DNA from 3 places in the Klebsiella sp. WP3-W18-ESBL-02 genome. Region 3 is predicted to be linked to each of the others. Evidence: predicted binding sites of a transcription regulator. Region 3 holds the regulator's gene; each other region holds the start of a gene.
What was found. Region 3 encodes PhoB, which activates phosphate uptake and scavenging genes when phosphate is short. Its sites were predicted from a motif close to CTGTCATAAAACTGNCNNAT; they were not measured.

Region 1 (10,895 bases), 360 kb from region 3:
ACTTGTAAACCATTTTGAAAAGTTTTAGGTTTACGAGTATAAACCGAACCGAAAATTAACAAAACCCCGGAGAAGCCAATGGCTCACCCTTTACGCTGGACAATGTCGCAGGTCACCGCTCTTTTTGAAAAACCGCTGCTGGATTTACTGTTTGAAGCTCAGCAGGTTCACCGTCAGCATTTTGATCCCCGCCAGGTGCAGGTCAGCACGCTGCTGTCGATTAAAACCGGCGCTTGCCCGGAAGACTGTAAATATTGCCCGCAGAGTTCGCGCTACAAAACGGGCCTGGAAAGCGAACGTCTGATGGAAGTGGAGCAGGTGCTGGAGTCAGCGCGTAAAGCCAAGATGGCGGGCTCAACCCGTTTTTGTATGGGCGCGGCGTGGAAGAACCCGCACGAGCGCGATATGCCTTACCTCGAGCAGATGGTACAGGGCGTGAAAGCGATGGGACTGGAAGCCTGTATGACGCTGGGGACGCTCTCCGACGGTCAGGCGCAGCGTCTGGCTTCGGCCGGGCTGGATTATTACAACCACAACCTCGATACCTCGCCGGAGTTTTACGGCAACATCATCACCACCCGTACCTACCAGGAACGCCTGGATACGCTGGATAAAGTCCGCGATGCCGGGATCAAAGTGTGTTCTGGTGGGATTGTCGGGCTGGGAGAAACCGTTACCGATCGCGCGGGCCTGCTGCTGCAGCTGGCGAACCTGCCGACGCCGCCGGAAAGCGTACCCATCAACATGCTGGTGAAGGTGAAGGGGACGCCGCTGGCCGATAACGAAGACGTCGATGCGTTTGATTTTATTCGCACCATTGCCGTTGCTCGCATCATGATGCCAACCTCGCATGTGCGTCTATCCGCTGGCCGCGAGCAGATGAACGAGCAGACGCAGGCCATGTGCTTTATGGCCGGAGCCAACTCTATTTTCTACGGCTGCAAGCTGCTGACTACGCCGAACCCGGAAGAAGACAAAGATTTACAGCTGTTCCGTAAGCTGGGCATTAATCCGCAGCAAACCACGGTGACGGCCGGTGATAATGAACAGCAGCAGCGTCTGGAACAGGCGTTGATGACGCCGGATACCGACGATTATTACAACGCGGCGGCGGTATGAGCTGGCAGCAGCGAATAGAACAGGCCGTCACTGAGCGACGCGACGCGCAGGCTTTTCGCCAGCGTCAGCCGCTGGAACAGGGGGCGGGGCGCTGGCTGCTGCACGCCGGGCGTCGCTACCGCAACTTTTCCAGCAATGATTATCTTGGCCTCAGCCAGCATCCGCAGGTGATTCGCGCCTGGCAGGACGGGGCTGAACGCTACGGTGTCGGCAGCGGCGGGTCCGGTCACGTCACCGGCTATCATCTGGCGCATGAGCGGCTGGAAGAGCAGCTCGCTGATTGGCTGGGCTACGACCGCGCGCTGCTGTTTATCTCAGGCTTTGCCGCCAACCAGGCGGTCATTGCCGCGCTGGCCGGGCGTGAAGATCGGATAGTCGCAGACCGGTTAAGCCACGCTTCGCTGCTGGAGGCTGCCAGCCAGAGCCCGGCTCAGCTGCGCCGTTTTCAGCACAACGATAGCCATCATCTGGCTTCGCTGCTGGCTGCTTCTGTCAGCGGCCAGCAGTTGGTTGTGACGGAAGGTGTTTTCAGTATGGACGGCGACAGTGCGCCGTTGGCCAAAATCGCCGCCGCCGCGCGCACTGCTGATGCCTGGTTAATGGTCGATGATGCGCACGGTATTGGCACGACCGGTGAGCGCGGGCGCGGCAGTTGCCATCAGCAGGGCGTTCACCCTGAACTGCTGATCGTTACCTTCGGCAAAGCTTTTGGTCTGAGCGGCGCCGCCGTGCTCTGCAGCCATGCGGTGGCCGATTATTTTGTGCAGTTTGCTCGCCATTTGATTTACAGCACCGCCATGCCGCCCGCTCAGGCGCAGGCGCTACAAATGGCGCTGGCGGTGATTCAGAGTGACGATGGTCAGCAGCGTCGGGAAACGCTGGCGCAGCACGTGGCTGATTTTCGCCTCGGCGCCCGCGGCCTCGCTTATACGTTAACCGACTCAGCGAGCGCTATTCAGCCGCTTATCGTCGGCGATAACGGGCAAACCCTGCGGTTGGCCGAGCGTCTGCGCGAGCGGGGATGCTGGGTCACCGCGATTCGCCCGCCGACCGTTCCGGCTGGCACCGCCCGTTTGCGCCTGGCCCTAACCGCAGCGCACGACGCACAGGACATCATGCATCTGCTGGAGGTGCTGCATGGCGAGCGTGGATAAACAGGCGGTCGCGGCGGCGTTTGGTCGCGCGGCAACGTCGTATCATCAACACGATGAACTACAGCGTCTTAGCGCGACGCAGCTGCTGTCCCAGCTACCGGCGCAGGCGTTTCCTCGCGTGCTGGACGTCGGCTGCGGGCCGGGCGGCTACAGCCGCTACTGGCGAGAACGCGGCAGCCACGTTACCGCGCTGGATCTCAGCGAAGAGATGCTCCAACAGGCACGCAAGCAGCAGGCCGCGGATTGCTACCTGCTCGCCGACATGGAGGCCATTCCATTGCCCGGCGAAGGTTTCGAGCTGGTGTGGAGTAACCTGGCCATTCAGTGGTGCAACGATTTGCCCTCTGCGCTAGCCGGGCTTTATCGCCAGCTCGCCCCCGGCGGGACGCTGGCGTTCACCACGCTGACCGCAGGCTCGCTGCCGGAGCTGAACCAGGCCTGGCAGGCGATTGATAACCATCCGCACGCCAACCGTTTTTTGCCTGAATCGGCGCTCTCCGAGGCGCTGGCGGGGTACCGCAGCCGAAGTCGTGCAACCACCATCACGTTGTCATTCCCCAATGCGCTGAGCGCCATGCGTTCGCTGAAGGGGATTGGCGCGACGCACCTGCACCAGGGGCGCAGCCGTCAGCCGTTAACGCGCGGCAGGCTACAGCAGCTCGAGCTGGCCTGGCCATCGCAGGCGGGAAAATGCCCGCTGACTTACCACCTTTTTACTGGAGTGATTACGCGTGACTGAACGCTTTTATGTAACCGGAACCGATACGGAAGTGGGCAAAACCGTGGCCAGTACCGCGCTATTGCAGGCTGCGCGTTTGCTGGGGCGTCGAACGGCAGGCTATAAGCCGGTTGCCTCCGGCAGCGAAATGACTGAGGAAGGGTTGCGCAACAGCGACGCGCTGGCGCTACAGCGTAATAGCGTCGTGCCGCTGCGCTATGAACAGGTCAACCCCTATACCTTTGCGGAGCCGACCTCTCCGCATATCGTTAGCGCCGATGAGCAGCGGCCGATCGAGGCCAGCGTACTGTCTGCCGGGCTATGCGCGTTGGAATCGCAGGCTGACTGGGTGTTGGTCGAAGGGGCTGGCGGCTGGTTCACGCCGCTTTCCCCGACCTTGACTCTCGCCGACTGGGTGCGAGATGAACGGCTACCGGTGATTCTGGTGGTCGGGGTGAAGCTCGGCTGCATTAACCACGCGGTTCTGACTGCGCAGGCGGTACAGCAGGCAGGGCTGCGGCTGGCGGGCTGGATAGCGAATGACGTCACGCCGCCGGGACGTCGCCATGCCGAATATCTCAGCACCCTTCAGCGAATGCTGCCAGCCCCGATGCTGGGGGAAATTCCCTGGCTGGGTGAGGCGGTCGATACCCAGCCGCTGGGCGGCTATCTTGACCTTAGCGCACTGTGAGTCCTGCTGTCGGGGGCGGGATTCGCGCCGGTGGTCATCTTCATTCGTAAATGCTAAACCGTGGAAAACGTAAGGGAAAAGGCGCAGAAACGAAGGAAAACAAGCGCGCTTTTTTGCTGATACATATCAAAATTGGCGAGAAAATATTTTTTTGCTCGAGCATTGACAGGATGTTGCGCAAATCGCCGTGTGGCGGGGGATAGGGGCTAGCGGCAGTTATCCACTATTCCTGTGGATAACCCTGTGTATTAGAGTTAGAAAACCCACGGTAAACGAGAGAGCATGCGGTCTGCGCCTGAATTGATGCGAAACGCGGCTTTTCTGTGTTTTTGTTGTTAATCAATAAGTTAAAATAAAGCAATGGCGTAATAAAAAGTGCCTTAGGTTGCCATAAAACTTTCATGACCTATATTGACAAATGTTAAAAGAGAAAAAATTCTGGGGATAACCCAATTTGGCCAGCGTTTTATCTTGTCACGGGTTAAATTTTCGCGGCGTGCGTCCGCCATTTCGTCGATTGTGCAAACTACAATAGGTGATTACTGTTTTTATATCCAGTGTTTTTTATTGGCAATTCGGCGGGCGGCGAGTAGAATTAATTCCCAGCCCGGCCCATTCGTCATCAGGTAGCGTCGCCCATGAGTAAACCGTTTAAGTTACATTCCGCATTCAGCCCTTCCGGCGATCAGCCGGCTGCCATCGCGCGCCTTAAAGAGGGGCTTGAGGACGGCCTGGCCCACCAGACGCTGCTTGGGGTGACCGGCTCGGGGAAAACCTTCACCGTCGCCAATGTGATTGCCGACTTACAGCGCCCAACGATGGTGCTGGCGCCGAACAAAACGCTGGCTGCGCAGCTGTATGGTGAAATGAAGGCCTTCTTCCCGGAGAATGCGGTAGAGTATTTCGTTTCTTACTACGACTACTATCAGCCTGAAGCCTACGTCCCAAGCTCGGACACCTTCATCGAAAAAGACGCCTCGGTGAACGAACACATCGAGCAGATGCGTTTATCCGCCACCAAAGCGCTGCTTGAACGCCGGGACGTGGTCGTCGTGGCATCGGTGTCGGCGATTTATGGCCTGGGCGACCCGGATCTTTATCTTAAAATGATGCTGCACCTGACCGTGGGCATGATTATCGACCAACGTTCTATTCTGCGTCGTCTGGCCGAGCTACAGTACACCCGCAACGATCAGGCGTTTCAGCGCGCAACCTTCCGCGTACGCGGCGAAGTCATCGACATTTTCCCGGCCGAGTCGGACGATCTGGCGCTGCGCGTAGAGCTGTTTGACGAAGAGGTTGAACGTCTTTCACTGTTCGACCCGCTGACCGGTCACGTCGAGTCGACGATTCAACGCTTTACCATCTACCCTAAATCGCACTACGTCACGCCGCGTGAACGTATCGTGCAGGCGATGGAAGAGATCAAAGACGAGCTGGCAGATCGCCGCAAGGTGCTGCTGGCCAACAACAAGCTGCTCGAAGAGCAGCGCCTGAGCCAGCGCACCCAGTTTGACCTGGAAATGATGAACGAGCTTGGCTACTGCTCGGGCATTGAAAACTACTCGCGCTTCCTGTCCGGGCGCGGGCCGGGCGAGCCGCCGCCGACGCTATTTGACTATCTGCCTGCCGATGGCCTGCTGGTGATTGACGAATCACACGTCACCATCCCGCAAATCGGCGGTATGTATCGCGGTGACAGGGCGCGTAAAGAGACGCTGGTCGAATACGGTTTCCGTCTGCCGTCGGCGCTGGATAACCGTCCGCTGAAGTTTGAAGAGTTTGAGGCGCTGGCGCCGCAAACTATCTACGTTTCGGCAACGCCGGGCAACTACGAGCTGGAGAAATCCGGTGGCGAAGTGATAGACCAGGTCGTGCGCCCAACCGGGCTGCTAGATCCGCTGATTGAAGTGCGGCCGGTGGCGACACAGGTCGACGACCTGCTGTCTGAAATTCGCAAGCGTTCGGTGATTAACGAACGCGTGCTGGTCACCACCTTGACCAAGCGCATGGCGGAAGACCTCACCGAATATCTCGAAGAACACGGCGAGCGGGTACGCTACCTGCACTCGGATATCGACACCGTCGAGCGCATGGAGATCATTCGCGATTTGCGCCTCGGTGAGTTTGATGTGCTGGTCGGCATCAACCTGCTGCGTGAAGGGCTGGATATGCCGGAAGTATCGCTGGTGGCGATTCTCGACGCCGATAAAGAAGGTTTCCTGCGCTCTGAACGTTCACTGATTCAGACCATCGGCCGCGCCGCGCGTAATATCAACGGTAAGGCGATTCTTTACGGTGACAAAATTACCCCGTCCATGGCGAAAGCTATCGGTGAAACTGAACGTCGTCGCGAGAAGCAGGAACGCTACAACGAAGAGCATGGCATCGTGCCGCAGGGGCTGGTGAAAGACGTCGTCGATATTCTGGCGATGGGCGAGGGGCTGGCGAAGACCAAAGCGAAGGGCCGCGGTAAGTCGCGCTCCGCGTCGCCAATCGTTGAGCCGGACGTTCAGGCGCTGACGCCGAAAGCCTTGCAGCAGCAGATTCAAACGCTGGAAGCGCAGATGCTGAAACACGCACAGAATCTTGAGTTTGAGGAAGCGGCAGACATCCGCGATCGCCTGCATCAGCTGCGCGAGCTGTTTATTGCAGCGTCATGAGTCGGTGCATGAATATCGCGTCGGCCTGATAAGCGTTGTGCTATCAGGCCGCGTGGCGGAGGGGGGCAAAGCCTTCTCCGGCCTGCTGGCTAGAGATGGGGCACTATTTTTCTGAATTGCGGCATCCATCACGAGCCAGCAGCCAGCCTTAATGTTCACTTAATAAATTGTGCTGATACTATCTGCAAAATCATTGAGGGTAGTGTCATGTCAAAACTGAATATCCAGCAGCTGTTCACCTTACTCATCTCTGTTGCCATCGTTGCCGGTTTCCTGAGCCACTGGATGCTGACCTTCTGAGCGCGCTTTAGCGCCTGGTGAGCTGAAACTCTACCCATGCCCGCGTACCGGTTCCGGTCTCGCGGTTTTGCAGGAAGAATGCGGCTTCATGGAGTTGGGCAATGCGCGTGACGATGCTCAGCCCAAGCCCAATTCCGCCGTAGCGGCTGTCCATACGTACAAACGCCTGGCTAAGCTCACCCACCTTCGACTCATCAATCCCCGGCCCCTCATCTTCCACAATAAGCATCGGCTTTGAATCCCTCGCCAGCGACACCGTGATGGTTGACGATGGCGGGCTATAGCGGTGAGCATTCTCAATCAGATTACGCAGCAGAAGCCGCAGCAGCGTGGCGTCACCGGCCACGGTCACCGTCGGTACGGGCTCAGCGATGGCTAATGTCTGCTCACGTGATGCGAGCATCGTTTCCAGCTCTCCCTTCAGCGGTTCAATCACATCGCTCAGCAGATTAACCTGCTGATAGCTGCCTGCTGAGAACGATTGTCCGACGCGGGCCAGCAGTAAAAGTTGCGCAACGCTTTCGGTCATCTGGTCCAGACGCTGTAGCAGCGGCGCCAGATTCAGGTGCTGGGTTTTCTCCAGTAGCTCCAGATGCAGCTTCAGGCCCGCCAGCGGCGTGCGCAGCTCGTGGGCGACATCGGCGGTAAACAGGCGTTCGCGATCGAGCGTCTGGGTCAGGTTTTCCACCAGTTGGTTGATGGCATGGGTAACTGCTTCAACCTCAACGGTGGTCTGCTGCAGGAAAATGGGCTGCAAATTCCCCGGGGTGCGCGCATCCAATTCCCGCTGCAGGTCGGCGAGCGGCTGGGTGATGCGTTTTACCGCCTGCAGACACAGATACAGCGCCAGGCCGATAATCACCACGCTAGGAACCAGCAGGCTGGCGATGGCTTCACGAACCTCATGACGGATATGTTTAACGTTATTGTGGTTGTGCATCAGCATCGCCACTTCCAGCTCAATCTGCTCTTTGCTTTCATGCCATAGCCAGAACACGCTGATGAGCTGGAACACGACCAGAATCAGGCCAATTGCCAGCAGCAGCTGGTGGCGCATCGGCCATTTACGGACGGAAAAAAGCGCCATGCGTTATTCTGCCTTACCGGTATTCACCAATTGATAGCCAAAGCCTCGTACGGTACGAATCCGTGATTTTCCCACCTTGTCGCGCAGGTTATGGATGTGCACTTCCAGCGTGTTGGTGGCCGGTTCGTTGTCCCAGTTATAGATATCGTTGTAGAGAATTTCACGATGCACCGGGCTACCGGCCTTCAGCATCAGACGCGAAAGCAGGGCGTACTCTTTCGGCGTGAGCTCAAGCAGCGCGTCATCCAGCCACACCTGACGGCGCGTAACGTTGAGGCGCAGGTTTTCCACCGTCACTTCATTATCGCCCTGGTTCAGGTTGCGGCGCAGCAGCGCGCGGATACGGGCGTTCAGTTCTTCCAGCGCGAATGGCTTGATTAAATAGTCGTCGGCGCCGGTATCAAGACCGCTGACGCGGTCCTCCAGCGTATCGCGGGCGGTCAGAATCAGCACCGGCGTGGTCATTTTCTCCTGCCGCATACGGTGGAGGAAATGCAGCCCGTCTTCATCCGGCAGGCCGAGGTCCAGCACGATCAGGCTATAGTGCCCGTTGGCCAGACTCAGCGCAGCCTGCTGCGCCGTGGCGACGCCGTCACAGGCATACCCTTCACTCTGCATGGCCAGAATCAGCCCCTGCAATAATAGGGTGTCATCTTCAACGACTAATATTTTCATCTGTTCGCCTCTATTTGCACGTCGCTAATATATCATCCGCTGCGCGATACTCTTTGGTCTCTACGCCGGTCATCCCCAGCACGGTAGAAAACAGATTATCCTGCGAGTAGTCATTCTCTTTGGCCTGTTTCTGCAGGCAGTCGTAATTCACACCGTAACGCTGCTGATAATCCTTGGATAGCCATAATAACATTGGTACATGTTTTTGCGTTTCCGGAGCAATAGAATACGGTAATCCGTGCAGATAAACGCCATTTTCCCCTAGCGATTCGCCGTGGTCGGAAAGATAAACCAGGCTGGTGGTAAATTTATCCTGTCTGGATTGCAGCAGTTTGATGGCCTTATCGACAATATAATCGATATACAGAATGGTATTGTCGTAGGTATTTTTCAGCTGCTCCTGGGAACAGGATTGAATTTCGCTGGTGTCGCAGGTTGGCGTAAAGCGGCGGAACTGCGGCGGGTAGCGATTGTAATAGGTCGGGCCATGGCTACCAATGGTATGCAGCACAATGACGCCGTCGCCCTGTAGGCTATCGATGGTTTTTTCCAGATCGTGGAACAGAACTTCGTCGTAGCATTCACCGTTAATGCACTGGCCCGGCAGATTCAACGCCGTCACGTCCTGATGCGGCACGCGGTCACAGGCGCCTTTACAGCCGCCGTCGTTGTCGTTCCACTGCACCTGAATCCCCGCGCGCTGGAGGATATCCAACAGCCCTTCCTGGTGATAGGCCAGCGCTTCGTCGTAGCGTGCTCGCGGCATATTCGAGAACATACAGGGAACGGACACCGCGGTAGCGGTACCGCAAGAGGTCGTGTTAGGGAAGTAAACCACATTATCTTGCGCTAACCGCGGGTTGGTATCGCGGTCGTAGCCGCCCAGCGAGAAATTGGCGGCGCGTGACGTTTCGCCCAGTACGATAATGGTTAAATTCTTACGCGGGCCATTTTTCATCAACGCTTTTTGCTGCGCATCTTCGCCAATTTTAACCAGCGGAAGATTGGCCATTTTGTGGTGATAATACCAGGAGTTAAGCGCAACAATACTGTTTGACGGGTTCAGTGATTTCACCAGTTCTTTATTATTACGGAACAGCGATGCGTAATCTTTATAGAACAGGCCTGCAACCAGCAGAATTAATAGGGTAGAGACAATAATTGTGCCCGCGCGCGTTAGCGCACCGCGCCACAGCGTTGTGGCGGGCTTAATTTTTACCCACCAGGCCAGCGCAATAAACAGCAGTGCGGTGATCCCCAGTACGATAATCATCTGGCCGGAAAGCAGGGCATAGCTCTCGGCGGGGGTGGTATCAAAAATATTGGTGACCATCGAGCGGTCAACAATAATACCGAAATTCATCATGAAATATTGTGCGCTGGCGCCGAGCAGAATAAACAGCGTCACGAGCACTTTCTCAAGACGAACGATGGACGCGAGCGCCAGACAAATCGCCATCACCGCAAAGGCGACGATCGGCATGGTCAGAAAGACCAGCGCGTTATGCAGGCTATCAACTGGCAGCAGGGTAAACGCCTGGCGATAAAATACGACGTTGAGCGCCAGGGCAATGTAGAGCGCGAATAAAACAATGTAGGCCAAACGGCTAATCGTAGGGCGTTGACGTAACAGGCGAAGCATAGCAGTAACCTAATAAGATTGATGCTCGCTATGCTGCCCGACCTATTTTAAGACAACCTTAAGATTTTAAGGAATCGCCGCCTAAAGCCTGAAGCGCCTCTTCCAGCGCGGCGCGTAACAGGGCGCGATCGTGACGATACGGAATGTCGCTCGCTTCCAGCGCCTGCTGAATCACTACTTTATCTGCCGTACCGCTGATGTCCGCTTTCGGACTCACTACCACGGCATCAATAACCGATTTACCAATGTAATGCTCCAGCAGGCTCAGCCGGTCTCCCAGACTCAGATGACCGGCAGGGCTGTGCTCACGGCCCAGGTTTTCGATGTAAACCATTGGGGCAGGCGTGCGACGCAGCGCCTGAGCAATGTCCGGCAGCAGCAGAATCGGCAGCAGGCTAGTGTAGAAACTGCCCGGGCCGATGAGGATCAGGTCGGCTTCGGCAATGGCCTGTACCGCTTCGCGAGTGGCGCTAACCGACGGCGTCAGCAGCAGCTCCTGTGGAGGCAGTGTGAGCTGGTCAATATTAACCTCGCCGTAGATTTCGTGGCCCTCGCTGTCGATTGCCATTAAATCGACCGGCTGCTCCGACATCGGGATCAAGGATGCCTCTACTTTCAGCAGGTTTCTGATTAAATTAATCGCCTCTAAAGGCCTTACGCTCAGGTGATCCAGCGCCTTTAACATCAGATTTCCGAGGTTATGCCCGGAAAGTTCGCCATTACCACCAAAACGATACTCAAACATGGTCGATGCGACGCTGGGTTCGGTGATTAATTGATTGAGACAGTTACGCATGTCGCCCCAGGCGATACCGCCTTCCGAACGGCGAATGCGCCCTGTAGAAC
Region 2 (10,895 bases), 1.3 Mb from region 3:
TGGTATTGAAATATTACAATTATTCCACCGGAATAAATAAATTTTCATTCTGGAAATTAATTTATTTATCTTGTGACTAATTTGACTCCAGATGTATCATCATCCTGCAATTAAACCTCTATGTATATTATCGATAAAAATAGTGGTTATTATAATCAATGTTTATGGAGTCTAAAATGAAAGGAAAATTAACGGCTATTTCTTTAGCATTGTCCTCAGTATTTTTTCTCGGACATGCGATGGCCTCTGATGGTACTGTCCACTTCCGTGGTGAAGTGATTGACAGTACGTGTGAAGTGACCTCAGATACCAAAGATCAGAATGTCGACTTAGGTAAAGTAAACCGCACTGCATTCACCGGTGCAGGTTCTACCGCCGCGCCGATGGCTTTTGATATCAAATTGAAATCGTGCCCAGATACGTATACTAAAGCTGCCGTACGCTTTGACGGCACTGAAGATGCTAGTGGTAATGGCGATCTGGCTATTGGTAATCCGCTAAATACTTCAAACCCTGGTGATTATACCGGTACTGAACCCGCACCTGTTACCGCAACTGGCGTGGCCATTCGTATCTATAACAAAGCTGACAACTCTCAGGTTAAGCTGTATGAAAAATCGGCTGAAACCCCGATTGTTTCTGGTAAAGCTGCTATGCCATTTATCGCACGTTATGTTGCAACTGCTGCAAGCGTCACTGCCGGTACTGCTAATGCTGATTCTCAGTTTACTGTGGAATATGTGAAGTAATATAAGGAATCATTATTTTATTTTGATTTTTATTGTTAATTAGATGGCGCTCGTCACTGTGCTATCCCTTTGTCTTTATTGAGGCGAGCGTCTTTTTACTTTTTTGGATGTGTGTATGTCCGGTAATTTTATTAATGTAATATTATTTCTGCTTTGTTCATTTTATTCATCGTTATCTTTTTCCGGTGTTGTGGTGGGTGGTACACGAATTATTTTTCCTGGTAACGCACCTGATGCAACAATATCTATCTATAATAAAGAAACAAAACTACCCTATTTAATTCAATCATGGGTCGATCCATTTGGCAAAGATGATAAAAGTAAACCACCGTTTACAACAATACCTCCGGTATCTCGTCTTGAGGCAGGCCAGGAGAAAATTTTACGTATTGTGAAAACATCAGGCAGTCTTCCTGAAGACCGTGAATCTGTTTTTTGGTTTAATGTTAAAAATATACCTCCATCTGGTGATAATCAAGAGAGAAGCTCTCTTGAAATCGCTATCAAAACTCGAATTAAACTTTTCTGGCGTCCTACATCGATAACGATCACACCGGAAAAAGCGATTGCCAACGTCACCTGGAAGCACCAGGGAAATAATTTGGTGGTAACAAATCAGAATCCGATTCATATCAATATAATGAGCGTTGCGGTTGATGGGAAAGATATCTCATTGAATATGATTAGGCCTTTTGAAACCCTGACGCTGGATATCCCAGCCGGTGCTTCAGGCCGGACGTTGGTATGGAAATTCATTAACGATTACGGTGCGGTCAGCGATCCTATCAAACAGGCGCTTTAGTTACCCGATAAGGATGTCACGATGATTGATTCGCGTTACTGCATCGTATTGGTTTCTGGTGTATTCCTGAGCGCTGCTTTTCAGAGCATGGCACAGGATACTTTATTTAACCCGAACCTTCTGGAAATCGATCATCCTGTCAATATTGATATCCGCCAGTTTAACCGTTCCAATGCTCTTCCTCCTGATAATTATAAAGTTGATGTGGTAATTAACGGTCGTTTTTTTGAACGGCAGGATATTAAATTTATTCAGGATTCACCAGAGGGTGAACTTCATCCTTGCTTTATTACCGTAAAAGATGTTTTGTCTTCCTATGGCGTAAAAGTTGATGCGGTTAAGGCACTTAATAATATTGATGATAGTGCTTGCATAAATCCTGCTCCATTAATTGATGGATCTTCTTGGTTTTTCGATGCTAATAAATTGGCGTTAAATATATCCATACCACAAATTTACCTGGATAGTTCGGCGTATGATTATATCAGCCCCTCTCGCTGGGATCAGGGGATTAATGCGCTGATGGTTAACTATGATTTCTCAGGGTCACACACGTTAAAATCTAATTATGACTCCTCTGAGGATGACAGCTATTACCTCAACTTACGCAACGGTCTGAATATCGGCGCCTGGCGGTTACGTAACTACAGTACTTTAAACGCGACGGAAAATAGTACTGAATACCACTCTATCAGTAGCTACCTTCAGCGAGATATTGCCGCGCTACGTAGCCAGATCATGCTAGGAGATACCTGGACGGCGAGTGATATTTTTAACAGTACGCAAATCCGCGGGGCAAGGTTGTATACCGACGATGATATGTTGCCATCCAGCCAGAACGGCTTTGCGCCGGTAGTGCGTGGTATCGCTAAAAGCAATGCGACGGTGATCATCCGGCAGAATAATTACGTTATCTATCAGTCGGCAGTGCCGCAAGGTGCGTTTGAAATCACCGATCTGAATACCACCAGCGGTGGTGGCGACCTTGAGGTGACTATCAAAGAAGAGGATGGCAGCGAGCAGCATTTCACTCAGCCCTATGCTTCACTGGCCATTCTTAAGCGTGAAGGACAAACCGATGTGGACATTAGCGTCGGTGAAATGCGCGATGAGAGCGGTTTTACGCCCAACGTCCTACAGGCTCAGGTTCTTCATGGTTTGCCATGGGGCCTGACGCTGTATGGCGGCACGCAGATAGCGAATGATTATGCTTCTGCGGCAATGGGGATGGGGAAAGATATGGGATCTCTCGGCGCGCTTTCATTTGATGTCACACATGCTCACGCTCGATTTGACGACGGAGGCGATGAAACCGGCCAATCCTATCGTTTTCTCTATTCTAAGCGTTTTGATGAAACCGATACGAATTTCCGTCTGGTTGGATACCGTTACTCCACGGAAGGATATTACACGCTCAATGAATGGGCATCTCGGCAGAATAAGGATGAAGATTTCTGGATGACTGGCAACCGACGTAGCCGGATTGAGGGGACGTGGTCGCAATCTTTTGCCCGGGGTTACGGTAATATTTACCTGACGGTGAGCCGGCAGCAGTACTGGAAAACGGATGACGTCGAGCGGCTGGTTCAGTTTGGTTATGCTAATACCTGGCGGCGTATTTCATGGAACGTTTCCTGGAACTATACCGATTCTGCCAATAGTTATACGGGTAGCGAGTCTTATGATAATGAGAACAACCATGAGCATATTTTTATGCTGTCGGTTTCGGTACCGCTTTCCGGCTGGCTGGAGAACAGTTACGTCAATTATTCGCTGACGCAAAACAATCATAATGACAGCACGATGCAGGTCGGATTGGGCGGTACCGCGCTGGAAGATCATAACCTTGCCTATAACGTTCAGGAATCATGGGTTAGCGATCCGCAAGACAGCTATAGCAGTAACGCCAGCCTGAGCTATGACGGTACCTATGGCTCGGTTAACGGTAGCTATGCCTATAGTCAGGATTCACAGCGCCTTAACTACGGAGTTCGCGGCGGTATTCTGGTTCACAGCGGCGGCATCACTTTTTCGCAAGAGCTAGGAGAAACGGTGGCATTGGTTGAAGCGCCGGGGGCTGATGGCCTCTCAGTGGAGAACGCCACCGGCGTATCCACCGACTGGCGTGGCTACACGGTGAAAACACAAATGAACCCGTATGATGAAAACCGAGTGGCGATTAACAGCAATTATTTTTCGCGCGCCAATGTTGAACTGGAAAATACCGTGGTTAATCTGGTGCCAACGCGCGGCGCGGTGGTGAAAGCAACGTTTGTTACCCATGTCGGTTACCGCATTCTGTTTACGGTAGCGATGCCCGATGGTAAACCCGCGCCGTTTGGCGCGATGGCTTCGGCTGACCTGGAGTCAGGTACGGTGACGGGGATTGTTGGTGATAATGGTGAACTCTATTTATCCGGGATGCCGCTGGAAGGCCGCTTTACGCTAGCGGGGAGTCAGGGAACCTGTACTGCGCAGTATCACATTTCTGCGCCGAAAAATAATGAACTGCTGCAAATGCCGGTTCGTTGTCAATAAAAGGGATGTTAACTTGAAACGACTCAATAGTTTTTTACTAATTACCGCCCTGAGTTTCTATGGACATGCTTTTGCTGCGGATGTTTATATTCAGGGGGATATCACCGCTCCACAGGAGTGTGAAGTTAACGGTGGGCAAGTGATTGAAGTCAATTTTGAAAAAATACCGGCTTCTGAATTTTCGTCAACGCCGGGTTCGGCGATAACCAGCCGTAAAATTCCGATCAAAGCATCGGTGAAGTGTACGGGAATGGCGGCTGGGCAAGATGTTGAAGTTTCGCTACATGCGACGCAGACGGCGGCATCGCCCACAATGTTACAGACATCAAACGACGATGTTGGAATCAAGATTTATGATGAATACGATAAAGAAGTTGATGTGAACGGCGGGCGCATGGAAACAGATATGGGAAAACGTTCGCGTTTGGGTGAAGAAGATGGCGAGTTCAATTTCTCTGCCGCGCCCGGTAGCGCCACCGGCGCCAGGCCAAAACCCGGTACCTTTAACGCCAATGCCACGATCATCATGGAAATTAAAAACTAACGTCTTCAAGCACAACGGCTGTTTATGACAGCCGTTGTCATATTTGCCATTCTGAACCCGTCTTATTCAAAAAAAACAAGAATCCACGTGAATTATTTTTCATAATTATCAATTAGTTATGTTTTACGTGTTTGCTGTCATTAAACTGTCATAAACCTTACATATAACTGTCACCTGTTTGTCCTATTTTGCTCATCGTAGCCACTAAACAACGATTTACGAATTCTTGCAGGAGACATTATGAAAGTTATGCGTACCACTGTCGCAACTGTTGTCGCCGCGACCTTATCGATGAGCGCTTTCTCTGCCTTTGCAGCAGCAAGCCTGACGGGCGCGGGTGCAACTTTCCCTGCGCCGGTGTATGCCAAATGGGCGGATACCTACCAGAAAGAAACCGGTAATAAAGTCAATTACCAGGGTATCGGCTCCTCCGGTGGCGTAAAACAAATTACCGCTAACACCGTGGATTTCGGCGCATCTGATGCTCCGCTGTCTGACGAAAAACTGGCGCAGGAAGGCCTGTTCCAGTTCCCGACCGTGATCGGCGGTGTGGTGCTGGCCGTTAATATCCCTGGCCTGAAATCCGGCGAGCTGGTGCTCGACGGTAAAACGCTGGGCGACATCTACCTGGGTAAAATTAAGAAGTGGGATGACGAAGCCATCACCAAACTGAACCCGGGCGTGAAGCTGCCTTCTCAGAATATCGCCGTGGTCCGTCGTGCTGACGGTTCCGGCACCTCCTTCGTCTTCACCAGCTACCTGGCGAAAGTGAACGAAGAGTGGAAATCTAAAATTGGCGCGGGCTCTACCGTTAACTGGCCGACCGGTCTGGGCGGTAAAGGTAACGACGGTATTGCGGCGTTCGTACAGCGTCTGCCGGGCTCCATCGGCTATGTTGAATACGCGTATGCTAAGCAGAATAACCTGGCTTACACCAAGCTGGTTTCTGCTGATGGCAAACCGGTTAGCCCAACCGAAGACAACTTCGCTAACGCCGCTAAAGGCGTTGACTGGAGCAAAACCTTCGCGCAGGACCTGACCAACCAGAAAGGTGATAACGCGTGGCCGATTACCTCCACCACCTTTATCCTGGTCCACAAAGAGCAGAAGAAACCAGAGCAGGGCGCTGAAGTGCTGAAGTTCTTTGACTGGGCGTACAAAAACGGCGGCAAACAGGCTAACGAACTGGATTATGCCTCTCTGCCGGAAAGCGTGGTTGAGCAGGTTCGTGCTGCATGGAAAACCAACGTAAAAGACAGCAGCGGTAAAGCGCTGTACTGATGACGGTCGCCCGGCGGCAACGCCGGGCAGCTGTCAGCGTCGTGGCGGATTTTAAACTGGAAAGAGTGATTTATGGCTGCAACTAAGCCTGCTTTTAACCCACCGGGTAAAAAGGGTGACATGATATTCAGCGCGCTGGTAAGACTGGCTGCGCTGATTGTGCTATTGATGTTGGGCGGGATTATCGTTTCTCTGATCATCTCCTCCTGGCCCAGTATGGAGAAGTTCGGCTTCGCCTTCCTGTGGACCAAAGAGTGGGATGCGCCTAACGACATTTACGGCGCGCTGGTGCCGATTTACGGTACGCTCGTGACCTCCTTTATCGCGCTGCTGATCGCCGTTCCGGTGAGTTTCGGTATCGCACTCTTCCTGACCGAACTGGCGCCAAACTGGCTCAAACGCCCGTTAGGTATCGCCATTGAGCTGCTGGCGGCCATCCCCAGTATCGTGTACGGCATGTGGGGCTTGTTTATCTTCGCGCCGCTGTTCGCGACCTACTTCCAGGAGCCGGTCGGCAATATTCTTTCTAACATCCCGTTTGTCGGCGCGCTGTTCTCCGGCCCGGCATTTGGTATCGGTATCCTGGCGGCCGGGGTTATCCTCGCCATCATGATCATCCCGTATATCTCTGCCGTAATGCGTGATGTGTTCGAGCAAACCCCGGTGATGATGAAAGAGTCGGCCTACGGCATCGGCTGCACCACCTGGGAGGTTATCTGGCGTATCGTTCTGCCGTTCACCAAAAACGGGGTGATAGGCGGCGTCATGCTCGGCCTGGGCCGCGCGCTGGGTGAAACGATGGCGGTGACCTTTATCATCGGCAACACCTACCAGCTCGATAGCGCCTCGCTGTATATGCCTGGCAACAGCATTACCTCCGCGCTGGCGAACGAATTCGCCGAAGCGGAATCTGGCCTGCACGTGTCTGCGCTGATGGAACTGGGCCTGATCCTGTTTGCGATTACCTTTATCGTACTGGCCGCATCGAAGTTCATGATCATGCGCCTCGCGAAGAATGAGGGGGCACGCTAATGGCTACGCTGGAAATGCAAAACACCGCTGCGCTGGCAGAGTCCCGTCGCAAAATGCAGGCCAGACGCCGCATGAAGAACCGCATTGCGCTGACGCTCTCTATGGCCACCATGATCTTCGGCCTGTTCTGGCTGGTGTGGATCCTGATGGCGACCATCACCCGCGGGATCGATGGCATGTCGCTGGCGCTGTTTACCGAAATGACGCCGCCGCCAAACACCGCCGGCGGCGGTCTGGCTAACGCCCTCGCGGGCAGCGGCCTGCTGATTCTGTGGGCCACCGTGTTTGGTACCCCGCTGGGTATTATGGCGGGCATTTACCTGGCCGAGTACGGGCGTAAGTCCTGGCTTGCCGAGGTTATCCGCTTTATTAACGACATTCTGCTTTCCGCTCCGTCGATCGTTGTGGGCCTGTTTGTCTACACCATCGTCGTGGCGCAGATGCAGCACTTCTCCGGCTGGGCGGGCGTGATTGCGCTGGCGCTGTTACAGGTGCCGATCGTCATTCGTACCACCGAAAACATGCTGAAGCTGGTGCCGGATAGCCTGCGTGAGGCCGCGTATGCGCTGGGTACGCCGAAATGGAAGATGATCTCCGCCATTACGCTAAAAGCGTCTATCTCCGGGATCATGACCGGTATCCTGCTGGCGATTGCGCGCATTGCTGGTGAAACGGCACCGCTGCTGTTTACCGCGCTCTCGAACCAGTTCTGGAGCACCGACATGATGCAGCCCATCGCCAACCTGCCGGTCACCATTTTTAAATTTGCTATGAGCCCGTTTGCTGAGTGGCAGCAGCTGGCCTGGGCCGGGGTGCTGATTATCACGCTGTGCGTCCTGCTGCTGAACATTCTGGCGCGCGTCATTTTCGCGAAGAAGAAACACGGTTAAGTTTATTGCCTTGCCGGATGGCGGCGTAAACGCCTTATCCGGCCTACGAATGACATAGATGTAGGCCTGAAAGCTGCGCGCCATCAGGCATGATGAGGAAGAGATTGAGATGAGTATGGTTAACACGACTCCGGGTAAGATTTCAGTACGTGACCTGAACTTCTACTACGGCAAATTCCATGCCCTGAAGAACATCAACCTGGATATCGCCAAAAACCAGGTGACGGCGTTTATCGGACCGTCGGGCTGCGGCAAATCAACGCTGCTGCGTACCTTCAACAAAATGTTTGAGCTTTACCCGGAGCAGCGTGCGGAAGGTGAAATTCTGCTGGATGGTGACAACATTCTCACCAACACCCAGGATATCGCCCTGCTGCGCGCCAAGGTCGGCATGGTTTTCCAGAAGCCGACGCCGTTCCCGATGTCTATCTACGACAACATTGCCTTCGGCGTACGCCTGTTTGAAAAGCTGTCGCGCACCGATATGGACGAGCGCGTGCAGTGGGCCTTGACCAAGGCCGCATTATGGAATGAAACCAAAGATAAACTGCACCAGAGCGGGTACTCTCTTTCCGGTGGTCAGCAGCAGCGTCTGTGCATCGCGCGCGGTATCGCCATTCGCCCGGAAGTGCTGTTGCTGGATGAGCCGTGTTCCGCGCTCGACCCGATCTCCACCGGGCGTATCGAGGAGCTTATCACCGAGCTGAAAGAGGATTACACCGTGGTGATCGTGACCCACAACATGCAGCAGGCTGCACGTTGCTCCGACCACACGGCATTTATGTATCTGGGCGAGTTGATTGAGTTCAGCAACACGGACGATCTGTTCACCAAGCCTGCGAAGAAACAAACTGAAGACTACATTACTGGCCGCTACGGTTGATCGGGAGAGAACTGTGGACAATTTAAATCTTAATAAACATATTTCCGGCCAGTTCAACGCAGAACTGGAAAGCATCCGCACCCAGGTCATGACCATGGGCGGCATGGTTGAGCAGCAGCTTTCTGATGCTATTACCGCGATGCACAACCAGGATAGCGAGCTGGCGAAGCGCGTTATCGACGGCGACAAGCACGTCAACATGATGGAAGTGGCGATTGATGAAGCCTGTGTGCGTATCATCGCTAAACGCCAGCCTACGGCGAGCGACCTGCGTCTGGTGATGGCGATTATCAAAACCATCGCCGAGCTGGAACGTATTGGCGATGTGGCGGACAAAATCTGTCGCACCGCGCTGGAGAAATTTTCCCAGCAACACCAGCCGCTGCTGGTCAGCCTGGAGTCGCTGGGCCGTCACACCGTGCAGATGCTGCACGATGTGCTGGATGCGTTCGCGCGTATGGATCTTGATGAAGCGGTACGTATCTACCGTGAAGACAAGAAAGTGGACCAGGAATATGAAGGCATTGTGCGTCAGCTGATGACCTACATGATGGAAGACTCACGGACGATCCCAAGCGTGCTGACCGCGCTGTTCTGCGCACGCTCCATCGAGCGTATCGGCGACCGCTGCCAGAATATCTGTGAATACATCTTCTACTTCGTGAAGGGGCAGGATTTCCGCCACGTGGGCGGCGATGAGCTGGACAAGCTGCTGGCGGGGAAAGATCCTAAGGAATAAGCGGCCGCCGGGAGCACCCGGCGCCGCTGTTGTAGGCCGGATAAGGCGTTACGCCGCCATCCGGCATTCTGCGTAATGCTGCATGATGGCGCTTCGCTTATCAGGCCTACGGTTTAACCGACAATATTCCACCCGCGCGCTTTCCACAGCGCAGGCAGTTCCGCGAGATCGGTAAACGTCGTCACCTTTGGATGGTTAATCGGTTTGTTGTGCGGGTCGGCGCAGAAGTAGAACACCTCCATGCCTGCATCAATGCCCGACTGGGCGCCAGCAGAGGAGTCATCTACCAGAATACAGTGCTCAACGTTGACGTTCATCGCCTTTGCCGCGTGGAACATCAGGGCCGGATCGGGCTTCCAGCGCTGGATATCGTAGCCGCTGAACAGCTTTTCCGGGAAATGATGCAACATGCCCAGCTTACCCAGCGAGTGCTGCATTTTACTGACCGGGCCGTTAGAGACCACACACATCGGTACGCTTACCGCATCCAACAGCGCGTTGGCGCCGGCAATCACCTCCAGCTCGGTGTCGAAGAGGCGTGCGACCTCGGCGCGATAAACCGGCTCCAGATCCGCTTTCGCCAGGTTAACCCCGTGCTCTGCGTTGATGATATCGATGATCTCGTAGAGCTTTACGCCCTTAAAACGTTTAAAAATCTCTTCCAGATCGAGCGTGATGCCAAATGTTTTGAACATATGGACGTAGGCCCGTGAACAGATCACTTCGCTGTCGACCAGCGTACCGTCACAGTCGAAAAAAACCGCTTCAACTCCGGACATGTCATTTCCTTTTTAACAAGTTTAACGTTTACCTGATGCTGAATTGAGAGACGCAATCGTTGCCGTATAAGCAAAACCAATGAAAAAAAATATCTCACAACCGCGCCTATTGTCGCATTTTGGTATAGGATAGCGACGAATTTTCCTCCCTTTCTGCGGAAATAGATAATGAGTCAACAACACACCACCCCGGCAACTTCCGGTCAGGGGATACTGGAGCGCGTGTTTAAACTGCGCGAGCATGGCACAACGGCACGCACCGAAGTGATCGCCGGTTTCACTACCTTCCTGACGATGGTCTACATCGTTTTCGTAAACCCGCAAATTCTTGGCGTTGCCGGCATGGATACCAGCGCGGTGTTCGTGACCACCTGCCTGATTGCGGCGCTGGGCAGTATCCTGATGGGCGTATTTGCTAACCTGCCGGTCGCGCTGGCGCCAGCGATGGGCCTGAACGCCTTCTTCGCCTTCGTGGTGGTGCAGGCCATGGGGCTGCCTTGGCAAGTCGGTATGGGTGCTATCTTCTGGGGCGCCATTGGCCTGCTGCTGTTGACCATTTTCCGCGTCCGCTACTGGATGATTGCCAATATTCCGGTCAGCCTGCGCGTGGGGATCACCAGCGGTATCGGCCTGTTTATCGGCATGATGGGGCTGAAAA
Region 3 (10,895 bases):
GTGCAATCATAACGAATTGTCTCTGGCCTTGCATTGTTTTAAACAGGAGTGATGAATGCGAATTGGTATCGATCTGGGTGGAACGAAAACGGAAGTTATCGCGCTGAGCGAGCGTGGAGAGCAGCGCTATCGTCACCGTCTGCCGACGCCGCGTGACTACCAGCAAACCATTGAGAACATTGCGCATCTGGTTGCTCTTGCTGAGGAGGCGACCGGGCAAACCGGGACGGTCGGCGTGGGTATTCCCGGCTCCATTTCACCCTATACGGGCGTGGTAAAAAACGCCAATTCCACCTGGCTTAACGGTCAGCCGTTTGATAAAGATTTGAGCCAGCGCCTGAACCGTGAGGTGCGGCTGGCGAACGATGCCAATTGTCTGGCGGTTTCTGAGGCGGTGGACGGCGCGGCTGCGGGGGCGCAGACGGTGTTTGCGGTCATTATTGGCACCGGCTGCGGCGCAGGGGTGGCGATGGGGGGACGTGCACACATCGGCGGTAACGGGACCGCGGGCGAATGGGGGCACAACCCGCTGCCGTGGATGGACGAAGACGAGCTGCACTATCGCGCGGAGGTACCGTGCTATTGCGGTAAGCAGGGCTGTATTGAGACGTTTATCTCTGGTACGGGTTTTGCGACCGACTACCAGCGGTTGAGTGGCAACCCATTGAAAGGCGGCGAAATTATGCGGCTGGTCGATGAGGGTGATGCGCTGGCGGAGCTGGCTTTAAGTCGCTACGAACAACGGCTAGCTAAATCGCTGGCCCACGTGGTGAATATTCTCGACCCGGACGTGATTGTGCTGGGTGGCGGGATGAGTAACGTTGAGCGGCTTTACCAGACGGTGCCCGAATTGGTGAAAGAGTGGGTATTTGGCGGGGAGTGTGAAACGCCGATTCGCAAGGCGTTACATGGAGACTCCAGCGGGGTGCGTGGGGCGGCGTGGCTGTGGCCGGCGTGAGTTGGTATTTTCTGTAGGCCGGATAAGGCGTAGCCGCCATCCGGCAATGTGCACCGGAATGCCCGATGGCGCTACGCTTATCGGGCCTATATTAGGTGGAGGGTTTACTCAACCGCAAACGTTTTATCCAATCGGCTATATCCCAATCCGTTGATTTTTTTCACCTTAATCTGCACCGGAATGCGCTCTTTCATCGCTTCAACGTGGCTGATGACGCCGATGATTTTGCCGCTGGCGTTGAGCGCATCCAGCGCGTCGAGGGCGGTGTCGAGGGTCTCGCTGTCCAGCGTCCCGAAGCCTTCATCGAGGAACAGCGAATCGATGCGGGTTTTATGGCTGACCAGATCCGAGAGCGCCAGCGCCAGCGCCAGGCTGACGAGGAAGCTTTCGCCGCCAGACAACGTGCGGGTATCGCGCACCGCGTCCGCTTGCCAGGTATCAACCACTTCCAGCTCCAGCGCATCGCTGGCTTTTCGCTGCAGCAGATAGCGGCCGTGCAGGCGGCTGAGCTGCTCATTGGCGAGCCACACCAGATTATCCAGGGTCAGCCCCTGGGCGAATTTACGGAACTTGTCACCCTCTTTGGAGCCGATGAGCGTATTCAGATGCGCCCAGTCTTCCAGTTCAGCGTTGGCTTTCTCGATTTCGGCCAGCAGCGACTGCTGCTGCTGGCGGTTAACTTCGTCCTGCTTGAGCTGCTGGCGCAGTTCACCCTGATGTTCGCTGTTTTCCCGCAGCTGCCGCGCCAGCTGCTCAAGCTGCCTCTGTACGTCGGCAAGCGTTAGCGTCGTCGGCAGCGTCTCCGGACGCAGAGTCAGATGGTGTTGCAGCGCCTCCTGCACCTGAACGGCGAGCGTCTGTCGTTGCTGATGCTGGGTTTCCAGCGTCTGTTTAAGCTGTTCCAGCCGCAGGCGCTCGTCGGCGTCCAGCAGCGCATCGAGAAATGCCTGGCGATCGGTGAAGTGCGATGCGGCGAGCTGCTGTTCAAAGGCCCGTTCGGCCTCCTGCAGGCGCTGGCTTTCTCGCGTTTCCTGCTGCTGGAGCGTGAGCCACTGACTTTCCAGCGACACGCAGTCATGATGCACCTGCTGCCAGCCATCAAGCGGTGTTTGCTGCCCATCGTCGGCGTTTTGGGCGGGCGGCAGCGTTTCCAGCAGCGGCTGGATCTGCGCCAGCCGCTGTTGGGTTTCCTGGCTCTGCGCCTGCTGTTGCTGCCACTGGGCGACTTCTGCTTCACGGGCTGCCAGCCAGCCGTTCTCTTCATCCACGTCTGGTCGCGCCAGATCGAAAGCGGCCAGCGCCTGGGTGAGCGCTGCGGCCCGCTGTTCTTGCTCCTCGCGCAGCTGTGTTTGTTGCTGGTCTAATTCGCGAATTTGCTGCTCTAGCGTCAGACGTTGGCTGTGCAGATAGCGCTGCTGTTCGGCGTCGTCCTGCGCCGCCAGCCAGCCGCTGATATCGTCGCTGGGCTGCAGGTTGATACGCAGGCGTTGCTGGGTTTCCTGCCATTGTGATGTAAGTACTTGCTCCTGCTGAGAAAGGGAGATTAACTCCTCATCATCCTTTTGCTGCTGCTTTTGCAGCGTCTCCTGCTGCCCGCGCAGCGCGGCACCGTCTTCAGCCAGCCGGGAGACCTCTTTTTCCAGCGCATCGCGGCGTGCGCGGTTAGCATCGGGCGTCAGCGCCTGGTATTCGGCTAGCGCCGGATGGTGAGTCGAACCGCACAGCGGGCACGGCGCATCCGGCTGCAGACGCGCGCGTTCGGCTTCCAGCTTGACGATGGTTGCTTCCAGATCGCAGATTGCTTTTACGTCGGCAAGTTGCTGTTTTTTCTCTTTATACGCCTGACGTCGCTGGGTGAGCGCGGCGGTAATGTTTGTCAACTGCTGCTGGCTCTGCTCCCGGGCATCCGTTAACTGCCTGCGGCGGGCCTGCAGCGGAATAAACCGCGCGTGCAGGGCGCTGAGCTGCTGGCGCAACGGGCGTGCGGCCGCGTGTTCGGCGATTTGCGCGGCAACCTCTTCCTGGCTGAGCGTGAGGCTGGAAGGTGGCAACTGGGCCAACTGTGTTTCCAGCGCTTGCCGACGCTGCGCCAGTGCTTTCCGCTGTTCGCGTTCCCGCGCCTGCAGGGCGAATGCCCCGCGCCAGCCGGTCAGTTCGCCCTGCCAACGCTGAATAGAGGCATGTGCCTGTAGCCACTGCTGCTGCTGCTGAGAGGCCTGCGTCAGCGCGGCGCTCTGGCGTTCAGCACCGTGGCGAATACGATCGCGCAGGGTGCGGGTATCCTGTAAGCGAGTATTTACTTCCAGTACCTGGGCGCGGGTTCGGGCTACTGTGGCCGCCTGCTCCTGGACCTGCGTCCAGCGCGGGCGCAGCGCTTCAGCGGGTTGTGCGCGGCTGAGCGCGGCAAGCTGTGGTTGTGCGGCGGTCAGCGCCTGCTGAGCTTCGTTAAGCGCAAGCTGGGTTTTCTGCGCATCTTGCTCAAGTTCACCATGCCGCGCCAGCCACTGCTGATGCTGTACGGCGGTTGCCTGCTGCTGTTGCCACTGCTGTTCATCGCAAGTAAGCGCCTGCAAACGTTGTTCCAGCGCGTGCCGCTGCTCCTCGGCCAGCAGGACGACGCCGCTGGCCTGCGCCTGGCGTTTGTCGAGCTCGTTGCGCGCCTGTTTGTGTTTTTCAAACACCTGCGCGGAAATCTGGCCGTAAATCTCGGTACCGGTCAGCTCCTCCAGCAGCTCGGCGCGCTCTTTCGGTTTGGCGTTGAGAAACGCGGCAAATTGCCCCTGAGACAGCAGCATCGAGCGGGTAAAGCGCCCGTAGTCCAGCCCGCTCAGCGACGCGGTCATTTCGAGCTTATCTTTGACCTTATCAGCCAGAATCTGTCCGTCGGCGCAGCGCGCCAGCTCCACGCGCGGGGCCTGTAAATTGCCGTCCGGCTGATTGCGCGCGCGGTTTTGACTCCAGAAGGCGCGATAGGCTACGCCCTGGACTTCAAACTCCACTTCCGCCAGACATTCGGCGGTATCGCGGGTCATCAGATCGTTTTGCGACTGTGAGACGGTATTCAGGCGCGGCGTCTCGTGATACAGCGCCAGGCAGATAGCGTCGAGTAGGGTGGTTTTGCCAGCGCCGGTCGGGCCGGTAATGGCGAACAGACCGTTGCTGGCAAACGGTTCTTCGGTAAAGTCGATTTTCCACTCGCCCTTGAGCGAGTTAAGGTTTTTCAGGCGCAGGCTGAGAATTTTCATGGCTGTTGCTCCTCGCCAAGGCTTTGCAGCGTTTCGTTAAACAGCGTTTGCAGGCGCTGCTGCTGCGCGTCCTCCAGCGTTTCCAGCGCCAGGCGGCGATGGAAGACTTCGTCAATGCTCAGCTCGCTCAGCGTTTCGCGCGTCTGGCTTTCCAGAATGCGCTGGCGCTGCTCGCGACTGCGGCGCACCAGCAGCACCTCAACCGGCAGGTCATCGGCGATGGCTTGAATTTTGCGTTGAATATCGTGCAGATACTCATCGCTGGTGATTTCAATATCGAGCCATGTGGTGGGCTCCGACGGCGCGTCGCGCCAGGCGGCCAGCTGGTCGCTGATTTGGTTGAAGTCCCCCTTAATGACCGACAGCGCCTGGGTGACCGGCACGGTGAGCGGCGTGACGTCGCTAAGGCTGCCGTCGGCAAACGTGACCAGATTGACGCTTTTGGTCTTGCCGGTTTCGTCAAAGCTCAAGGGGAGGGGCGAACCGCTGTAGCGAATATGCTCGCTGCCGCCGATTTTTTGCGCCCGGTGAATGTGCCCCAGCGCGATGTAATCGGCCGGCGGGAAGTTTTGCGCCGGAAAAGCGTCCAGCGTGCCAATATAGATATCGCGTACCGCGTCGCTCTTACTCGCCCCGACGGTAGTCAGGTGGCCGCTGGCGATAATCGGCAGCGGGCGGTCGCCGCGCAGCGCGCAGGCCTGCTGGTACTGCTGCTGGTAGTATTCAGTAATGCTTTCAAGCACCTGACGCACTTTTTCGTTGCCCGATAGCCCGGCCTGGCTGGTGATGATGTCACGTGGGCGCAGGAACGGTACCGGGCAGAACACCGCGCCGGGCGTGCCGTCGCGCTGGTTTAAAATAAACGGCACATGCCCGGCGCTGGCAATGACCGTGGTATTGAGGAAGGACAAAATATCGCGCGATTCGTTGAGCGTGGCCACCGAGTCATGATTGCCGGCCAGCACCACCAGATGGCAGCCGGTTTGCTGCAGATTTACCACGAAGCGGTTATACAGCTCGCGGGCGTAGCTCGGCGGCGAACCGGTATCGAAGATATCGCCAGCGACGATAATCGCATCTACGCGTTCCGCCTCGGCGGTGGTCAACAGCCAGTGCAGAAAGGCGTCGTGCTCGGCCGCGCGGCTCTTGCTGTAGAAGTTCTGGCCAAGGTGCCAGTCCGAGGTATGGATAATGCGCATAGCGATTCCGTGAGAAGTGACGTAAAGTTGATTATAAACATTCACCTACGCTGGGGTCGATGCGCGCGTTGTGGCCGTGTCATAAACGGTTAAGCGCGATCATCGAACGGTCATGTTTATCATAAAACTGTCATAAATCTGACGCATAATGACGTCGTATATAATACTGATGTCTAAAAACAGGGCAAATAATGGCAAGACGTATTCTGGTCGTTGAAGATGAAGCGCCAATTCGCGAGATGGTCTGTTTCGTGCTGGAACAAAACGGTTTTCAGCCGGTAGAAGCCGAAGATTACGATAGCGCAGTCAGCAAACTGAATGAACCCTGGCCAGATCTTATCCTGCTCGATTGGATGTTACCGGGCGGTTCGGGACTGCAATTTATCAAGCATATCAAACGCGAAGCGTTAACGCGTGACATTCCGGTGGTGATGCTCACCGCCCGCGGTGAAGAGGAAGATCGGGTACGCGGTCTGGAAACGGGCGCCGACGATTATATCACCAAACCGTTCTCGCCGAAGGAGCTGGTGGCGCGTATTAAAGCGGTGATGCGGCGTATTTCGCCGATGGCCGTGGAAGAGGTGATCGAGATGCAGGGCCTGAGCCTGGATCCGACCTCTCACCGGGTGATGACCGGCGAAAACCCGCTGGATATGGGCCCCACCGAATTTAAGCTGCTGCATTTCTTTATGACTCACCCCGAGCGCGTCTACAGCCGCGAACAACTGCTGAACCACGTGTGGGGAACCAACGTGTACGTTGAAGATCGTACCGTTGATGTGCATATTCGCCGCCTGCGCAAGGCGCTTGAACACAGCGGTCATGACCGCATGGTGCAAACCGTTCGCGGCACGGGCTACCGTTTTTCCGCCCGTTTCTAATTTTTGACAGGAGTGTGACGCGTGCTGGAACGGCTGTCATGGAAAAGGCTGGCCCTGGAGCTGCTGTTGTGCTGTCTCCCGGCCGTGATACTGGGACTGATTTTTGGTTATCTGCCGTGGTTTTTGCTGGCGGCAGTGACCGGGCTGTTGGTGTGGCATTTCTGGAATTTACTGCGCCTTTCCTGGTGGCTGTGGGTCGATAGAAGTATGACCCCGCCGCCGGGGCGCGGCAGTTGGGAACCGCTGTTGTATGGGCTGAACCAGATGCAGCTGCGTAATAAAAAGCGCCGCCGCGAGCTGGGAAATTTGAACAAACGTTTCCGCAGCGGCGCCGAGTCGCTGCCGGATGCGGTGGTGTTAACCACCGAAGAGGGAGCCATTTTCTGGTGTAATGGCCTTGCCCAGCAGCTGCTGGGTCTTCGCTGGCCCGATGATAGCGGGCAAAACATCCTCAACCTGCTGCGCTACCCCGAATTTACCCAACACCTCAAAAAACGCGAGTTCCTTAAGCCGCTGCACTTGGTGCTGAATAACGGGCGTCATCTGGAAATCCGCGTGATGCCGTATACCGATCGCCAGCTGCTGATGGTGGCGCGCGACGTCACTCAGATGCATCAGCTGGAAGGGGCGCGGCGTAATTTCTTTGCCAACGTCAGCCATGAGCTACGCACGCCGCTCACCGTACTGCAAGGCTATCTGGAAATGATGCAGGAGCAGGTGCTGGAAGGTAACGTGCGCGAGAAAGCGTTGCACACTATGCGCGAGCAGACCCAGCGTATGGAGGGGCTGGTGCGCCAGCTGTTGACGCTGTCGAAGATTGAGGCCTCGCCGACGCTGGCGCTGAACGAAAAAATCGACGTGCCAATGATGCTGAGAGTGGTGGAGCGCGAGGCGCAAACGCTCAGCCAGCATAAGCATTCTTTCCATTTTGAGATTGATGAGACGCTGAAGGTGCTGGGCAACGAAGAGCAGCTGCGTAGCGCTATGTCGAACCTGGTCTATAACGCCGTTAACCATACGCCCGAAGGCACGCTGATTACGGTACGCTGGCAGCACGCGCCGCACGGCGCGCTGTTTAGCGTCGAGGATAACGGGCCGGGCATTGCACCGGAACACCTGCCGAGGCTCACCGAGCGCTTTTATCGCGTGGATAAGGCGCGTTCACGGCAGACCGGCGGCAGCGGGCTGGGGCTGGCTATCGTCAAACATGCGGTCAGTCATCACGATAGCCGGCTGGAGATCGCCAGCGAAATGGGGAAAGGGTCGCGATTTAGTTTTCTACTGCCGGAACGTTTAATTGCCAAAAATAACGGCTAATCGCCCGCCTGTCAGCATAGCTTTCCACAGACCAGCTTCGGCTGGTCTGTTTGCTTTGCAGTCAACAATTCGCTGGACGATTAACGAACGTCTGGTTGTTTTTTGTTCGCATGATTAGCCAGATGTTTTTCTTAATACCAGTTAATCAATCTGGTTATTGATTGAGTATCAATATAATCATCTGGTTTTGCGATCCCGTGTTGCTTTAAAACGTTATAAGCGTTTAAATTGGCCCCCATACGGTCCCTAACGGACTGTGTATTCGCGGTAAATCAAAAAACTATTCTTCTCTACGCCGCGAAGGGAGCATATCCCGCTGAGTTTATCGCCGGTTTCCTCTGTATCATTCCGCAGGTTCCGGTGAGACAAATTTTGTTTTACAACACCACATCCACAGGCAGTAGTTACATATGACCCATCAATTAAAATCGCGTGACATCATCGCTCTGGGCTTTATGACCTTTGCGTTGTTTGTTGGCGCAGGTAACATCATTTTCCCTCCTATGGTTGGCCTGCAGGCCGGTCCTCACGTTTGGGTCGCCGCGATTGGCTTCCTGATTACTGCCGTTGGTCTTCCGGTGCTGACCGTGGTCGCGCTGGCGAAAGTGGGCGGCGGCGTTGATAGCCTGAGTACGCCAATCGGCAAGGTTGCAGGCGTTCTGCTGGCAACGGTTTGTTATCTGGCGGTGGGCCCGCTGTTTGCGACGCCGCGCACCGCGACCGTCTCCTTTGAAGTGGGTATTGCGCCGTTAACCGGCAGCGGCGAACTGCCGCTGTTTATCTACAGCGTTATCTATTTTGCGCTGGTGATTCTGGTGTCGCTGTATCCGGGCAAGCTGCTGGATACCGTCGGCAACTTCCTGGCTCCGTTGAAAATTGTTGCGCTGATTGTGCTCGCCGTTGCGGCGATTATCTGGCCTGCTGGCCCGATCAGCCACGCGCTGGAAGCCTATGAAACAGCGCCGTTCTCAAACGGCTTTGTGAACGGCTACCTGACCATGGATACGCTGGGCGCGATGGTGTTTGGTATCGTGATTGTTAATGCGGCGCGTTCTCGCGGCGTTACGGAAGCGCGTCTGCTGACCCGCTACACCATCTGGGCTGGCCTGATGGCGGGCGTCGGCCTGACGCTGCTGTATCTGGCGCTGTTCCGTCTGGGCTCCGACAGCGCGACGCTGGTCGATCAAAATGCCAACGGTGCGGCAATTCTGCATGCCTACGTACAGCACACCTTTGGTGGCGCGGGGAGCTTCCTGCTGGCGGCGCTGATCTTCATCGCCTGTCTGGTGACGGCGGTTGGCCTGACCTGTGCCTGCGCTGAGTTCTTTGCGCAGTACCTGCCGTTCTCGTATCGTACGCTGGTGTTTATTCTTGGCCTGTTCTCGATGGCCGTATCGAACCTGGGCCTGAGCCACCTGATTCAGATCTCTATTCCGGTACTGACGGCTATCTATCCGCCGTGTATCGCACTTGTCGTGCTCAGCTTTACCCGCAATTGGTGGCATAATTCGGGCCGCGTTATTGCACCCCCGATGTTTATCAGCCTTGTTTTTGGTATCCTTGACGGTATTAAAGCTTCTGCGTTTGCAGACGTACTGCCAGGATGGACTGCCCGTCTGCCGCTGGCAGAGCAGGGGCTGGCTTGGCTGATGCCGACGGTTGTCATGGCGGTTCTGGCTATTGTCTGGGACCGTACGGCGGGTCGTCAGGTGACATCAAGCGCGCACTAACCCGCGTCGCAAAGGCGGTGTCTTAACCACGGAACGTGATGTTCCGTGGTTTTTTATTTTGGGTACTTTCACCTAAGTCGTTCGTGCTGCGGCATGCCGCCAGCGCGGAGATGATGGGTATGACATGGCACTGGAAACGATGGAAAACAACAAGCTGAAGCGCGGGCTAAGCACCCGTCACATTCGCTTTATGGCCCTCGGATCGGCAATTGGTACGGGGCTGTTTTATGGCTCCGCCGACGCCATCAAGATGGCCGGGCCAAGCGTTCTGCTGGCCTATATTATCGGCGGCGTTGCTGCTTATATTATTATGCGTGCGCTGGGCGAGATGTCGGTGCATAACCCCGCCGCCAGCTCGTTCTCTCGCTACGCGCAGGAAAACCTCGGGCCGCTGGCGGGCTATATCACCGGCTGGACCTACTGCTTTGAGATCCTGATTGTCGCCATTGCCGACGTGACCGCGTTCGGCATCTATATGGGCGTCTGGTTCCCGGCGGTGCCGCACTGGATATGGGTACTCAGCGTGGTGCTGATTATCTGCGCCATCAACCTGATGAGCGTGAAGGTGTTCGGCGAGCTGGAGTTCTGGTTCTCTTTCTTCAAAGTGGCCACCATTATCATCATGATCGTGGCGGGCTTCGGTATCATCATCTGGGGTATCGGCAACGGCGGGCAGCCCACGGGGATTCATAACCTGTGGAGCAACGGCGGCTTCTTTAGCAACGGCTGGCTCGGCATGGTGATGTCGTTACAAATGGTGATGTTTGCCTACGGCGGTATTGAAATCATCGGTATCACCGCCGGTGAAGCAAAAGACCCGGAAAAATCCATCCCGCGGGCGATCAACTCCGTGCCGATGCGTATTCTGGTGTTCTACGTGGGCACGCTGTTTGTGATTATGTCTATTTACCCGTGGAACCAGGTGGGCACCGACGGTAGTCCGTTCGTACTGACCTTCCAGCATATGGGCATCACCTTTGCGGCCAGCATCCTCAACTTTGTGGTACTGACGGCGTCGCTGTCGGCGATTAACTCTGATGTGTTCGGCGTCGGCCGTATGCTGCACGGCATGGCCGAGCAGGGCAGCGCACCGAAGGTGTTTGCGAAAACCTCGCGCCGCGGCATTCCATGGGTCACGGTAATGGTGATGACTATCGCGCTGCTGTTCGCGGTGTATCTGAACTACATCATGCCGGAGAACGTCTTCCTGGTCATTGCCTCACTGGCCACCTTCGCCACCGTTTGGGTGTGGATTATGATCCTGCTGTCGCAGGTGGCGTTCCGTCGCCGTCTGTCGGCTGACGAAGTGAAGGCGCTGAAGTTCAAAGTGCCTGGCGGCGTGACGACCACCGTTATCGGGCTGGTATTCCTGGTGTTCATCATCGGCCTGATTGGCTACCATCCGGATACCCGCATCTCGCTGTACGTCGGGTTTGCATGGATTCTGCTGCTGCTGGTGGGATGGGTGTTTAAAACTCGCCGCCGTCGCTAATCGTTAAGATAGCGTTGATAAACCCGGCCTCGCGCCGGGTTTTTTATGGCCCAAATCTGCGCCCCCGTCCTCC

Region 1: a site for PhoB is predicted at 4,068-4,087, ahead of uvrB (excinuclease ABC subunit UvrB). Genes of this name have one in related genera too.
Region 2: a site for PhoB is predicted at 4,768-4,787, ahead of pstS (phosphate ABC transporter substrate-binding protein PstS). Genes of this name have one in related genera too.

What each region holds. Positions count from the first base shown of each region.
Region 1 is NZ_AP021972.1:3,466,511-3,477,405, reverse strand. It holds gene bioB (biotin synthase BioB) at 79-1,119, shown strand; gene bioF (8-amino-7-oxononanoate synthase) at 1,116-2,273, shown strand; gene bioC (malonyl-ACP O-methyltransferase BioC) at 2,257-3,012, shown strand; gene bioD (dethiobiotin synthase) at 3,005-3,682, shown strand; gene uvrB (excinuclease ABC subunit UvrB) at 4,321-6,345, shown strand; gene pmrB (two-component system sensor histidine kinase PmrB) at 6,653-7,732, opposite strand; gene pmrA (two-component system response regulator PmrA) at 7,736-8,407, opposite strand; gene eptA (phosphoethanolamine transferase EptA) at 8,418-10,049, opposite strand; gene yvcK (uridine diphosphate-N-acetylglucosamine-binding protein YvcK) at 10,108-10,895, opposite strand, start outside.
Region 2 is NZ_AP021972.1:5,139,996-5,150,890, forward strand. It holds gene H7R56_RS24655 (chaperone-usher fimbrial major subunit) at 177-749, shown strand; gene H7R56_RS24660 (fimbrial chaperone) at 853-1,551, shown strand; gene H7R56_RS24665 (fimbria/pilus outer membrane usher protein) at 1,573-4,089, shown strand; gene H7R56_RS24670 (fimbrial protein) at 4,103-4,633, shown strand; gene pstS (phosphate ABC transporter substrate-binding protein PstS) at 4,874-5,914, shown strand; gene pstC (phosphate ABC transporter permease PstC) at 5,987-6,946, shown strand; gene pstA (phosphate ABC transporter permease PstA) at 6,946-7,836, shown strand; gene pstB (phosphate ABC transporter ATP-binding protein PstB) at 7,946-8,719, shown strand; gene phoU (phosphate signaling complex protein PhoU) at 8,733-9,458, shown strand; gene yieH (6-phosphogluconate phosphatase) at 9,572-10,237, opposite strand; gene adeP (adenine permease AdeP) at 10,406-10,895, shown strand, end outside.
Region 3 is NZ_AP021972.1:3,822,226-3,833,120, reverse strand. It holds gene mak (fructokinase) at 56-958, shown strand; gene sbcC (exonuclease subunit SbcC) at 1,063-4,203, opposite strand; gene sbcD (exonuclease subunit SbcD) at 4,200-5,402, opposite strand; gene phoB (phosphate response regulator transcription factor PhoB) at 5,594-6,283, shown strand; gene phoR (phosphate regulon sensor histidine kinase PhoR) at 6,305-7,600, shown strand; gene brnQ (branched-chain amino acid transporter carrier protein BrnQ) at 8,011-9,330, shown strand; gene proY (proline-specific permease ProY) at 9,470-10,822, shown strand.